Regions from separate parts of the Streptomyces sp. NPDC046716 genome, predicted to be linked through region 1. Evidence: riboswitches for the same ligand, from Rfam matches in the RefSeq annotation. Region 1 holds a riboswitch; the other holds the start of a gene.
What was found. Region 1 has a riboswitch for glycine ahead of gcvP (aminomethyl-transferring glycine dehydrogenase). Riboswitches for the same ligand answer to the same signal wherever they lie in the genome.

Region 1 (6,320 bases):
TCAGCGCCCGCCCGTCGGACGCCATAGCCCTCGCCCTGCGCACCGGTACGCCGATCTTCGGCAGCGACGGGGTGCTGGACGACGCCGGGATCGCGATTCCGGACGAGCAGGAGGACGAGGTGGAGAAGTTCCGCGAGTTCCTCGATCAGATCTCGCCCGAAGATTTCGGGACGAACAGTCAGTGATCGGCAGATAGTGACCTGAGGGTCGTGAAGTGAGGCGGTCGCCTGGTGGCGGCCGCCTCGGCGCATTCGGCTAGCCTTTCCCCGCTGCGGGGTACGCGAAACCACTCTTAGGGTGATTATCACTCGGCGTGGCGAGTGTGGCGTTCGTTGACGCACCCCCAGTGACTGCTTACCGTCGACAGGGCAGGTCATAAGAGGAGGTCGGCGTGAGAAGCAGCGGCGACGGTACGGCTACGGGCGGTCCGTACACGTTTCACGGCAGCGCGGCCGATCACATTCCGCAGCGTCCGCAGGCGGTGTCTGTGGCGGCGGGAGCGGATGGCGACGCGACTTCCGAGGAGATCGGATACCGGGGACCGACCGCGTGTGCGGCGGCCGGCATCACCTATCGGCAGCTCGACTACTGGGCCAGGACCGGCCTGGTCGAGCCCAGTGTGCGGCCCGCGTACGGGTCGGGGACCCAGCGGCTCTACAGCTTCCGGGACGTCGTCGTCCTGAAGGTCGTGAAGCGGTTCCTCGACACGGGGGTCTCCCTGCAGAACATCCGGACCGCGGTGCAGCACCTGCGGGAGCGGGGTTTCCGGGACCTCGAGCGCATGACCCTCATGAGCGACGGCGCCACCGTGTACGAGTGCACGTCGCCGGACGAGGTCCACGACCTGCTCCAGGGCGGGCAGGGGATCTTCGGCATCGCGGTGGGGGTCGTCTGGCGGGACGTGGAGAGCGCGCTGTCGCAGCTGCACGGGGAGCGGGTGGACACCGGCGAGACCATCGTCAGGACGAATCCCGCGGACGAGCTCGCGAGGCGGCGCAACCGGGCCGTGTGACGGTGGTGCGGCCGCGTTGTCAGTGCCGTAGGGCAGCATCGGTGGTGTGAGAACCGCACCGACGATTCTGCATCTCGACATGGATGCCTTCTACGCCTCCGCGGAGCAGGCGGCGAAGCCCAGCCTGCGCGGGAAAGCCGTCGTCGTGGGCGGGCTCGGACCGCGCGGGGTCGTGGCCACCGCCTCGTACGAGGCGCGCAGGTTCGGGGTGCACTCCGCCATGCCGATGGGGCAGGCGCGGCGGCTCGCGCCGAACGCCGCGTACCTCGTGCCCCGGTTCCGGCTGTACCGGGAGATCAGCGAGCAGGTGATGGCCCTTCTGCGGGAGCTTTCGCCGCTCGTGGAGCCCTTGAGCCTGGACGAGGCGTTCGTCGATCTGGAGGCCGGTGAGACGGCCTGGGACGCGCGTTCCGCGGAAGCCGTGGGGCTGAAGTTGCGCGGTGACATCCGACGGGTGACCGGGCTCAGCGGATCCGTGGGGCTCGCCGTCTCCAAGATGCTCGCGAAGATCGCCTCCGAGGAGGCCAAGCCGGACGGGCTGCTGCTGATACCGCCGGGGACCGAGCGGGAGCTGCTCGGGCCGAAGTCCGTACGGATCCTGCCGGGCGTCGGGCCGGCCACCGGGGACCATCTGCGCCGGGCGGGGATCCACACCGTCGAGGAGATCGCCGAGGCGGGCGAGGACGAGCTCGTACGGATGCTGGGGAAGGCCCACGGAAGTCATCTGCACGCGATGGCGCTCGCGCGGGACGAGCGGCCGGTCGTCGCCGAGCGGGACTCCAAGTCCGTCTCCGTCGAGGACACGTACGACGTCGACATCCATGACCGGGTGCGGGTCCGCATGGAGGTGCAGCGGCTCGCCGACCGGTGCGTGGAGCGGCTGCGGGCCGCCGGGAGATCGGGGCGGACCGTGGTGCTGAAGGTGCGGCGGTACGACTTCTCGACCCTGACGCGGTCCGAGACGCTGCGCGGGCCGACCGATGATCCGGGGGTGGTCCGGGAGGCCGCCGCGCGGCTCCTCGAGGGCGTGGACACCACCGGCGGCGTGCGGCTGCTCGGAGTAGGTGTCAGCGGGCTCGCCGACTTCACGCAGGAGGACCTGTTCGCCCAGGCCGCCGCCGCTTCCGAGGAGGCGGCGGCAGCCGTGGTGGAGGAGGCCGAGGAGACGGTCGGTCCGGTCGAGGACGTGGTCGAGGAGCCTGCGGCGCGGCGATGGATGGCCGGGCACGATGTGCGGCACGCCGAGTTCGGGCGCGGGTGGGTGCAGGGGAGTGGGGTCGGGCGGGTCACCGTGCGGTTCGAGACGCCTTACTCCGTGGAGCCGGGGCGGGTGCGGACGTTCTCCGTCGACGACCCGTTGTTGGAGGCCGCTGATCCGTTGCCGCTCGTGGAGGTGGCTGCCGGGTGAGGGGGCGATCCGGGTACGCGTGGAGTGTGGCTGGTCGCGCAGTTCCCCGCGCCCCTGGCGGGGGTCAGGTCGGGTCGGTTTCCGTGCCTGCGATGTGGCCGAAGGACAGGTCCGGGTTCTCCGGGGCCGATACGTCGAGGCCGTAGTGGTGGTAGAGCTGCAGTTCCTGTTCGGGGGAGAGGTGGCGGCCCACGCCGAAGTCGGGGGCGTCCTTGATCAGGGAGCGTTCGAAGGGGACGCGCAGGGTGCCGTCGACCAGTTCGCTCGGCTCCAGGGGGACGAAGGCGTCCCGGCTGAACAGGCCGGTCCGTATGGCCGCCCACTCCGGAACGCCCGTGGCGTCGTCGAGGTAGACCTCGTCGATGGTGCCGATCTTCGTTCCGTTGCGGTCGAGCGCCTTGCGGCCGATCAGGTTGCGCGGATCGATGTCGGTCTGCACGGGCCCTCCAGCAGGTCGCAACTCGTCTGTAAGCACTACGAAAGAGCACATTGGGGAAGGCGGCCACTCGAGGGTGACGGCCAGGTCGCCGCTGGTAGGCTGGCGAATGGCTGCTGACCCCGTGCGGGAGAGTCCACCGACTGCCGTCGGAGGACGCCGAAGGAGCAAATCCTCCCCGGAATCTCTCAGGCCCCTGTACCGCACGGACGAGGTCACTCTGGAAAGCAGGGCGGGGTGCACGGTGCCCGCCCTCACCGACGGTGAAAGCCGGTGTGCCCCGTGATTCGGGCGGGCGGCCGGTGAAGCTCTCAGGTTGAGATGACAGAGGGGGAGGCCGTCCGGGCACCAGCGCCGTGGTGCCCCTCGCAGGTCGCAATGACCAGGAGGCCTCCGCCATGACCGCCCACCGCATTCCGCTCGCGCAGCTGGAACAGGGAATCCCCTTCGAACAGCGCCACATCGGTCCCGACGACGCCGCTCAGGCCAAGATGCTCGCGCAGGTCGGCTACGGCTCGCTCGACGAGCTGACGGCGGCCGCGGTGCCGGACGTGATCAAGAGCACCGAGGCGCTGGAGCTGCCCGCGGCCCGCACCGAGGCCGAGGTGCTCGAGGAGCTCCGCTCGCTCGCCGACCGCAATCAGGTGCTCGGCTCGATGATCGGGCTCGGCTACTACGGGACGTTCACGCCGCCCGTCATCCTGCGCAACGTCATGGAGAACCCCTCCTGGTACACGGCGTACACGCCCTACCAGCCGGAGATCTCGCAGGGCCGCCTGGAGGCGCTGCTCAACTTCCAGACCATGGTCGCCGAGCTGACCGGGCTGCCGACCTCCGGCGCCTCGCTGCTCGACGAGGGCACGGCCGCCGCCGAGGCCATGGCGCTGTCACGGCGCATCGGCAAGGTCAAGAACGGCGTGTACGTCATCGACGCCGACGCGCTGCCGCAGACCGTCGCCGTGATCCGGACCCGGGCCGAGCCGACCGGCGTCGAGATCGTCGTCGCCGACCTGAGCGACGGCATCCCCGCCGAGGTCGCCGAGCGCGGGGTCGTCGGTGTGCTGGTGCAGTACCCCGGTGCCTCCGGCGCGGTGCGCGACATCAAGCCCGTCATCGACCAGGCGCACGAGCTGGGCGCCATCGTCACCGTCGCCGCCGACCTGCTCGCTCTGACGCTGCTGACCTCGCCCGGTGAGCTGGGCGCGGACATCGCCGTCGGCACCACGCAGCGGTTCGGTGTGCCGATGGGCTTCGGCGGGCCGCACGCCGGTTACATGGCGGTCCGCGAGAAGTTCGCGCGCTCGCTGCCGGGCCGTCTCGTGGGCGTCTCCGTCGACGCCGACGGCAACAAGGCGTACCGCCTCGCCCTCCAGACGCGCGAGCAGCACATCCGCCGCGAGAAGGCGACCAGCAACATCTGCACCGCACAGGTGCTGCTCGCCGTCATGGCCGGCATGTACGCCGTCTACCACGGGCCCGACGGGCTGAAGTCCATCGCACGGCGCACCCACCGCTACGCCACCCTGCTGGCCGCAGGACTCACGGCGGGCGGTGTCGAGGTCGTGCACCAGGCGTACTTCGACACCGTGACCGTACGGGTGCCGGGCCGGGCCGCCGCCGTGGTGAGCGCCGCGCGGGAGAACGGGGTGAACCTGCGGCTCGTCGACGCCGACCGGGTCTCGGTCGCCTGCGACGAGACCACCACCCGCGCCCAGCTCGGCATCGTCTGGGAGGCCTTCGGCGTCGCGGGCGCCGACATCCAGGCGCTGGACGCCGCGACCGAGGACGCGCTGCCGGACGCGCGGCTGCGCGGCGACGCCTACCTGACCCACCCCGTCTTCCACCAGTACCGCTCCGAGACCGCGATGCTGCGCTACCTGCGCCGGCTCGCCGACCGCGACTACGCGCTGGACCGCGGCATGATCCCGCTCGGCTCCTGCACGATGAAGCTCAACGCGACGACGGAGATGGAGCCGGTCACCTGGCCCGAGTTCGGACAGCTGCACCCCTTCGCGCCGGCCGAGCAGGCGCAGGGCTACCTCACGCTCATCCGTGAGCTGGAGGAGCGGCTCGCCGAGGTCACCGGCTACGACAACGTCTCGCTCCAGCCGAACGCCGGGTCGCAGGGCGAGCTCGCCGGGCTGCTCGCCGTCCGCGGCTACCACCGGGCCAACGGGGACGACCAGCGGACCGTCTGCCTCATTCCGTCCTCGGCGCACGGCACCAACGCGGCGAGCGCGGTCATGGCCGGCATGAAGGTCGTCGTCGTGAAGACCGCCGACGACGGCGAGATCGACGTCGAGGACCTGCGCGCCAAGATCGAGCAGTACGCCGATCAGCTGGCCGTGCTCATGATCACGTACCCGTCTACTCACGGTGTGTTCGAGGAGCACGTCGCGGACATCTGCGCCGCCGTGCACGACGCCGGCGGTCAGGTGTACGTCGACGGTGCCAACCTCAACGCCCTGGTGGGGCTGGCCAAGCCGGGCCACTTCGGTGGCGACGTCTCGCACCTGAACCTGCACAAGACGTTCTGCATCCCGCACGGCGGCGGTGGTCCGGGTGTCGGTCCCGTCGGTGTGCGCGCGCACCTGGCGCCGTACCTGCCGAACCACCCGCTGCAGCCGAGCGCCGGTCCCGAGACGGGGGTCGGGCCGATCTCCGCCGCGCCGTGGGGCTCCGCCGGAATCCTGCCGATCTCCTGGGCGTACGTCCGGCTCATGGGCGGCGAGGGGCTGAAGCGGGCCACGCAGGTGGCCGTGCTCTCGGCCAACTACATCGCCAAGCGGCTCGAACCGCACTTCCCGGTGCTGTACACCGGGCCCGGCGGGCTCGTCGCGCACGAGTGCATCATCGATCTGCGGCCGCTCAGCAAGGCGACCGGGGTCAGCGTCGACGACATCGCCAAGCGGCTGATCGACTACGGGTTCCACGCGCCGACCATGTCGTTCCCGGTCACCGGGACGCTGATGATCGAGCCGACCGAGAGCGAGGACCTCATCGAGCTCGACCGGTTCTGCGACGCGATGATCGCGATCCGGGGTGAGATCGAGCGGGTCGCCTCCGGCGAGTGGTCCGGTGATGACAATCCCCTGCGGAATGCTCCGCACACGGCCGGGATGCTCGGCGGGGAGTGGGAGCACGCGTACAGCCGTGACGAGGCGGTCTTCCCTGCCGGGGTGGTTGCCGCTGACAAGTACTGGCCGCCGGTGCGGCGCATCGACCAGGCGTTCGGTGACCGGAACCTCGTGTGTTCCTGCCCGCCCATGGACGCCTACGAGGGGTGAGCCGACGGGGGTGCGCGGCCAGCCGTTGTCGGTGGCTGGTCGCGCCGTTCCCCGCGCCCCTTTCGGGGCGCTAGGCCGCTGTCACCACCGCGCCCAGTGGGCGGTGCGGGGCGATGATGGTGCCGTTGGGCAGCAGTTCGCCGGTGTCCTCGAAGAGCAGGACTCCGTTGCACAGGA
Region 2 (6,320 bases), on a different contig from region 1:
CCAGCCGCCGAAGTAGCCCGCGACGACGCCGAAGATCGTGCCGAGCACGACGGCGACGATCGCCGCGAGGAACGCGACGAGCAGCGAGATCCGGGCGCCGTAGACGACGCGGCTGAAGATGTCGCGGCCCTTGTTGGGCTCGACGCCGAACAGGTAGTCGCCGCTGACGCCGCCCAGCGAACCGGTGGGCAGGTTGGTCAGCGGGTCCAGCTTGTCCTGGTGGAAGTCGTTGGGCGGATGGCCCAGCAGACCGACGATGAGCGGGGCGAAGACCGCGACCAGGATCAGGAGGACGACAACGATGCCACCGGCCAGGGCGACCTTGTCCCGCTTGAGGCGGTTCCAGGCGATCTGCTTCAGCGACCGTCCTTCGACCTTGCCGCCTGACTGGCTCGCGGCAGCGTCGACCGACGCGACCGGCTCCGCCTCCGCAGTCGTGTCGTGCAATGGTGCCGTCATCGTGGCAGGGACCCCTCTCAACCGGCGGTGACCGGCCCGCACTTGCCGCTGGTGGCGGCGTGGTTCAGTCCGTCGTTCTCAGAGGGCTCGTACACGAGGTCGAACCCCTTGGAGCGGGAGTCTTCAACCTGTGTGCGATCTGTTGCCAGACTTGACGGGGAAAGGATGCCTAAACGTGATGCTGTCTGGGGCGTTCCGTTATCCGGACGGCGGTCAACGGCGTGCGGACAGTGGGCAGTTGGGGCCGAAGAGGCCGCGAGTCGGACATTGGCCCCAGGAGGGCGCTTGTCTCCCCCAACCCGTCCCTTCCCGAAATGACCGCCGCGCACGCGGAGTTGAGGAGGACTTGAGGTTCAGGCGGATGATCCAGCCCGTCCGGCGTTTGAGGACAAAGCGGTCAGAACGACGCACCGTACGGCGGCGGATAACCGTATCCCCCACCGGCCTGCCCGGCCGGAGCGGCATGCGCCTCGCGGTCGTAGAACGGCCGGGCGTTCGCCCGCAGCCACATCGCCACCGGGTCGTACTCGTCGGACATCGCGACCGTGGACACCGGCAGGCCGTCCGGCACCGCCGAGATGGACTGCTGCATCATCGCGCGCACGGAGTCCACCGACGCGGGCGACGTGTCGTACACGTCGAGGCCGATGGCGAGGTACGGCGCGCCGAGCGCGGGCTGCACCCAGGCGCGGCGCAGCGCGCGCACGGCGGTCGTCCGGTGCGCGTTCTGCGCGAGGACCGCGTAGAACTGCGGGAGGTCGATCGTCGGCTCGGACAGCCGCAGCGGACCGGCCGGCTGCCGGTCGAGGCCGCCCGCGATCCGGCGCAGGTCCAGCCAGGGGATGCCGACGCCGCCGCCCGGCGCGTGCGGGTTGAGCCAGAGGCCGTAGTGGTCCGGGAAGAGCGTGCGGGCCGCGTCGACGCCGCCGACCACCTCGTACGCGCGCGACCAGCCGGAGGCGGAGAGCTCCTGGGCGGAGGTGACGCAGGGGGCGTACCCGAAGCCGTCGACCTCCATGTTCCCGTACTGGGCGTCGGGGGAGCCCGCCTGGCCGTGCCAGAGCAGCATCCAGACCTGGCCCGCCGCGGGGTCGGCGAGCGCCTTGAGCAGCGCCTCGTACGCGTCGTAGCGCCCGGGAGTCACCTGGCGCAGCATCTGCTCGACCTGTCCGGCCGCGGCCGTGCCCGACGCACTCACCCGTAACCGCCCCTTCGTGAACTGCTGCCAGTCTGCGTTTCGCCCGATTGCCCCGCACCGGGGGCGTGACACCGCCCGGTCAGGTCATGAAACCAGCTTAAGCGGCGTTACTGACACCGACTTGACGGACGGTGTCACACCTCTCGTGCGTAGAACGGACGAACACGCGTCCGCAGCCAGTCGGCGACCGGGTCCTGGGTGACGTCGAGGAAGACGAGATTCACCGGCCAGGCGACCGGCATCCGGCCCAGCGCACGGCCGAGCGCGTCCAGCGCGACGTCCCGCGCCGGACCCGCCGGTGCCGCCGAGCCGTCGTGCTCCGTCAGTTCCACGCCGATGAACAGCGACGGGGCGCCGTCCTCGACGACCGCGAGACAGCGGCGCGCCGTGCGGACGGCGCCGGTCGCGTCGAACTCCTCGCGCACCGCGGTCAGGAGGTCGACCGGGTCGTCCTGCCAGTCCGGCTCGGACAGCACGACCCGCCCGCCGGTCGCCGGTCCGTCCAGCGGGGTGCGCCCGCCGCGGGCCAGCTCGGCGACGGCCGGGGGCGGGAGCGGGACGCCGATGGTGCCGTCCGGGTTCACGGCGAGGCCGACCTGCGGCGGCAGCCCGCGGGCGAACTCCACCGCCGGGGCCACCGTGCAGTCCATCCGGCCGCCGGTGACCCGCATGAACTCGTGCTCGGAGCTGAAGACGGGCACGTAGGCCTGGCCCTCGATCTCCAGGGTGGGCAGATCGAGGTCCCGGCTGGCCGGGCCGCCGCCCTTGGGCAGCGGGATCCACAGATGGCCGCGGCCGAGCACCTCGACGATGCGGCCGCCGGCCTCGGGGCGGCCGAGCGCCGCGGAGAGGACCTCCTCCACCTCGTTCGCGGGCCAGCTGTGCTGCGGCTGCGGGTGGGCGTGCGCATCGCCCTCGCCCTGCGCGTAGTGCTCGTGCCCCTGCTCCGGGATGCCCGGCGTCTCCATAGCTGCCTTCAACCTCTGCTCTGCCCCTGCCATACGGTCCGGGCCGACGATAACCCGTTCGGCGGTACCGCCGAGGGGACTCCCCCTCGGTCTCAGGGCTCCAGGAACGTGATTCCGCCGAGTGCGTCGGACGCGGCGCGGTCGAGGAGCACCGCCGACTCGATGCCGGCCGGCAGGTCCCCGGACTCCGTCGACGTGACGAGCGCGGTGACCGCCCTGCGGTGCCGGGCGAACGCGTACCGCGAGACGCCGCGGCCGCGATCGCGCTGCCCCTCCAGGGCCAGGTCGGGCGTCACGTCGAGCAGGATCAGATGGACGGCCGCGCCACGCCGCCCGGCCGTCCGCGTCACCCAGCGGCGCACCCAGGCCTGGGTGCCGCAGTCGTGCACGACGACGCTGGCGCCGGTGCGCATGGCGCGGCGCAGGCCCGCGTAGTGCGCGACGCGGACCAGCGGCCGGTAGAGCGCGTACGGCACCCAGCGCGGCATCCGGGCGGCCCAGCGCTCCCGGGCGTCCTGGGAGTCGATCCGCACCACGGTGACCACGCGCCGCATCAGCGTGGACTTCCCGCTGCCCGGCAGCCCCGACAGCACCACCAGGTCACCCGCCGCGAAGCCGATCCGGCGCGGGGTGCGGCCGCCGCGCCCCCGCAGGTCCCGCACCGAGCGCTGCCGGGGAACGCGCACCCCCGCCACCGCCGGCGCCGTGGTCGCGTACGCCCCCGCCAACTCCTTGTGCACCGTGATCGTCCTCCCCGTTCCGGTCACGCCACTTCTCCCCACCAAGTGTAAAGAGTAGGTAATGCCCTCCGATCTGTTTCCCCGTTCCCCGGACATGCAATGATGTGCGCGCCAACTGCATACAGGCCGCTTGAATCCGCGCGGGAGAGTTCCAGGCACACAGTGACCTGGGCGCCGAAGGAGCAAGTCCCTCCCTTGAATCTCTCAGGCCCCGAACCGCGCGGGCGAGGCACATCTGAAAAGCGGGCCGACCGTCTCGTACGGCGGCCCCACCCAAGGTGCAAGCCCCCCGGGGCGAACCTCTCAGGTTCCGATGACAGATGGGGAGGACACTTCGCCCTCGCCGTCATGCCCTGGAGCACCAGCAATGAGCCCTACGCCTTCCCGCCTGACCGCGCTCGACGCCCTGCACCGGTCGCTCGGCGCCACGATGACCGATTTCGCCGGCTGGGACATGCCCCTGCGCTACGGCAGTGAGCGCGACGAGCACAACGCCGTACGGACGCAGGCCGGACTCTTCGACCTGTCCCACATGGGCGAGATCACCGTCACCGGCGCCCAGGCCGTGGACCTGCTCAACTTCGCGCTCGTCGGCAACATCGGCTCCGTCGGCGTCGGCCGCGCCCGCTACACGATGATCTGCCGCGCCGACGGCGGCATCCTCGACGACCTGATCGTCTACCGCCTCGCGGAGACCACGTACATGGTCGTCGCCAACGCGGGCAACGCCCAGATCGTGCTCGACGCGCTGACCGAGCGCGCCGCCGGGTTCGACGCCGAGGTGCGCGACGACCGGGACGCGTACGCGCTGATCGCCGTGCAGGGCCCGAACTCCCCCGCCATCGTGAAGTCCGTCACCGACGCCGACCTGGACGGGCTCAAGTACTACGCGGGCCTGCCCGGCACCGTCGCGGGCGTCGAGGCGCTCATCGCCCGCACCGGCTACACCGGCGAGGACGGCTTCGAGCTGTTCGTCGCCCCGGCCGACGCCGAGAAGCTGTGGCGGGCGCTGACCGACGCGGGCGCCGAGTACGGCCTCGTGCCGTGCGGCCTGTCCTGCCGGGACACGCTGCGCCTGGAGGCGGGCATGCCGCTGTACGGGCACGAGCTGACCACGGAGCTGACCCCGTTCGACGCCGGTCTCGGCCGCGTCGTCAAGTTCGAGAAGACGTCCCACGGCGATGACTTCGTCGGCCACGACGCCCTGGCGGCCGCCGCCGAGCGCGCCGAGACCGCCCCGCCCCGCAAGCTGGTCGGCCTGATCGCCGAGGGCCGCCGCGTCCCGCGCGCCGGCATGTCCGTCGTCGCCGACGGCCGGGTGATCGGCGAGATCACCTCCGGCGCCCCGTCCCCGACGCTCGGCAAGCCGATCGCCATCGCGTACGTCGACCCCTCGCACGCCACGCCGGGCACGACGGGTGTCGGCGTCGACATCCGCGGTACGCACGAGCCGTACGAGGTCGTGGCTCTGCCGTTCTACAAGCGCCAGAAGTGACCCTCACCAGCCCCGCCGTCATCAGCACCCTCCCCCGTACAGGAGAATTCGCCTCATGAGCAACCCCCAGCAGCTGCGCTACAGCAAGGAACACGAGTGGCTGTCGGCCACCGAGGACGGCGTCGCCACGGTCGGTATCACGGAGCACGCGGCCAACGCGCTCGGTGACATCGTCTTCGTCCAGCTCCCCGAGGTCGGCGACACCGCCACCGCGGGCGAGACCTGCGGCGAGCTGGAGTCGACCAAGTCCGTGTCCGACCTGTACTCCCCCGTGACGGGCGAGGTCACCGAGATCAACCAGGACGTCGTGGACGACCCGGCGCTCGTGAACTCGGCCCCCTTCGAGGGCGGCTGGCTGTTCAAGGTCCGCCTCTCCGAGGAGCCCGCCGACCTGCTCACCGCCGACGAGTACACCGAGTTCTCCGGGAGCTGACCCCCCTCATGACTGAGCAGAAGTCCGTACTGAACGAATCCCTGCACGAGCTCGACCCGGACGTGGCCGCGGCCGTCGACGCCGAGCTGCGCCGCCAGCAGTCGACGCTCGAGATGATCGCGTCGGAGAACTTCGCCCCGGTCGCCGTCATGGAGGCGCAGGGGTCGGTCCTCACCAACAAGTACGCGGAGGGCTACCCCGGCCGCCGCTACTACGGCGGCTGCGAGCACGTCGACGTCACCGAGCAGATCGCCATCGACCGGGTGAAGGAGCTGTTCGGCGCCGAGTACGCCAACGTGCAGCCGCACTCGGGCGCCTCCGCGAACCAGGCCGCCCTGTTCGCCATCGCCCAGCCCGGCGACACGATCCTCGGCCTGGACCTGGCGCACGGCGGCCACCTCACGCACGGCATGCGCCTGAACTTCTCCGGCAAGCAGTTCAACGTGGTCGCGTACCACGTGGACGAGGCCGGCCTGGTCGACATGGCCGAGGTCGAGCGCCTGGCCAAGGAGCACCGCCCGAAGGTCATCATCGCGGGCTGGTCGGCCTACCCCCGCCAGCTGGACTTCGCCGAGTTCCGCCGCATCGCCGACGAGGTCGAGGCGACCCTGTGGGTCGACATGGCGCACTTCGCGGGCCTGGTGGCCGCGGGGCTGCACCCGAACCCGGTGCCGTACGCGGACGTCGTCACCTCCACGACGCACAAGACGCTCGGCGGCCCGCGCGGCGGCATCATCCTCGCCCGCAACAAGGACTTCGCGAAGAAGCTGAACTCCGCGGTCTTCCCGGGCTTCCAGGGCGGCCCCCTGGAGCACGTGATCGCGGCCAAGGCCGTCTCCTTCAAGGTCGCCGCCTCGGAGGGCTTCAAGGAGCGCCAGCAGCGCACGATCGAGGGCGCGCAGATCCTCGCCGAGCGCCTGACCTCGGAGGACGCCCGCGCCCACGGCGTGAACGTGGCCTCCGGCGGCACCGACGTGCACCTGGTCCTCGTCGACCTGCGCGACTCCGAGCTCGACGGTCAGCAGGC

Region 2: another riboswitch for glycine. It lies ahead of gcvT (glycine cleavage system aminomethyltransferase GcvT); the one in region 1 lies ahead of gcvP (aminomethyl-transferring glycine dehydrogenase).

The regions. Positions count from the first base shown of each region.
Region 1 is NZ_JBEYYU010000064.1:31,719-38,038, reverse strand. It holds gene ABZ930_RS34080 (bifunctional nuclease family protein) at 1-185, shown strand, start outside; gene ABZ930_RS34075 (MerR family transcriptional regulator) at 392-1,012, shown strand; gene ABZ930_RS34070 (DNA polymerase IV) at 1,059-2,420, shown strand; gene ABZ930_RS34065 (PRC-barrel domain-containing protein) at 2,485-2,859, opposite strand; glycine riboswitch at 2,974-3,070, shown strand; gene gcvP (aminomethyl-transferring glycine dehydrogenase) at 3,255-6,143, shown strand; gene ABZ930_RS34055 (DUF5999 family protein) at 6,214-6,320, opposite strand, start outside.
Region 2 is NZ_JBEYYU010000034.1:41,485-47,804, reverse strand. It holds gene ABZ930_RS24570 (ABC transporter permease) at 1-459, opposite strand, end outside; gene ABZ930_RS24565 (enhanced serine sensitivity protein SseB C-terminal domain-containing protein) at 857-1,657, opposite strand; gene ABZ930_RS24560 (enhanced serine sensitivity protein SseB) at 1,792-2,625, opposite strand; gene ABZ930_RS24555 (AAA family ATPase) at 2,718-3,392, opposite strand; glycine riboswitch at 3,497-3,594, shown strand; gene gcvT (glycine cleavage system aminomethyltransferase GcvT) at 3,733-4,860, shown strand; gene gcvH (glycine cleavage system protein GcvH) at 4,916-5,293, shown strand; gene glyA (serine hydroxymethyltransferase) at 5,302-6,320, shown strand, end outside.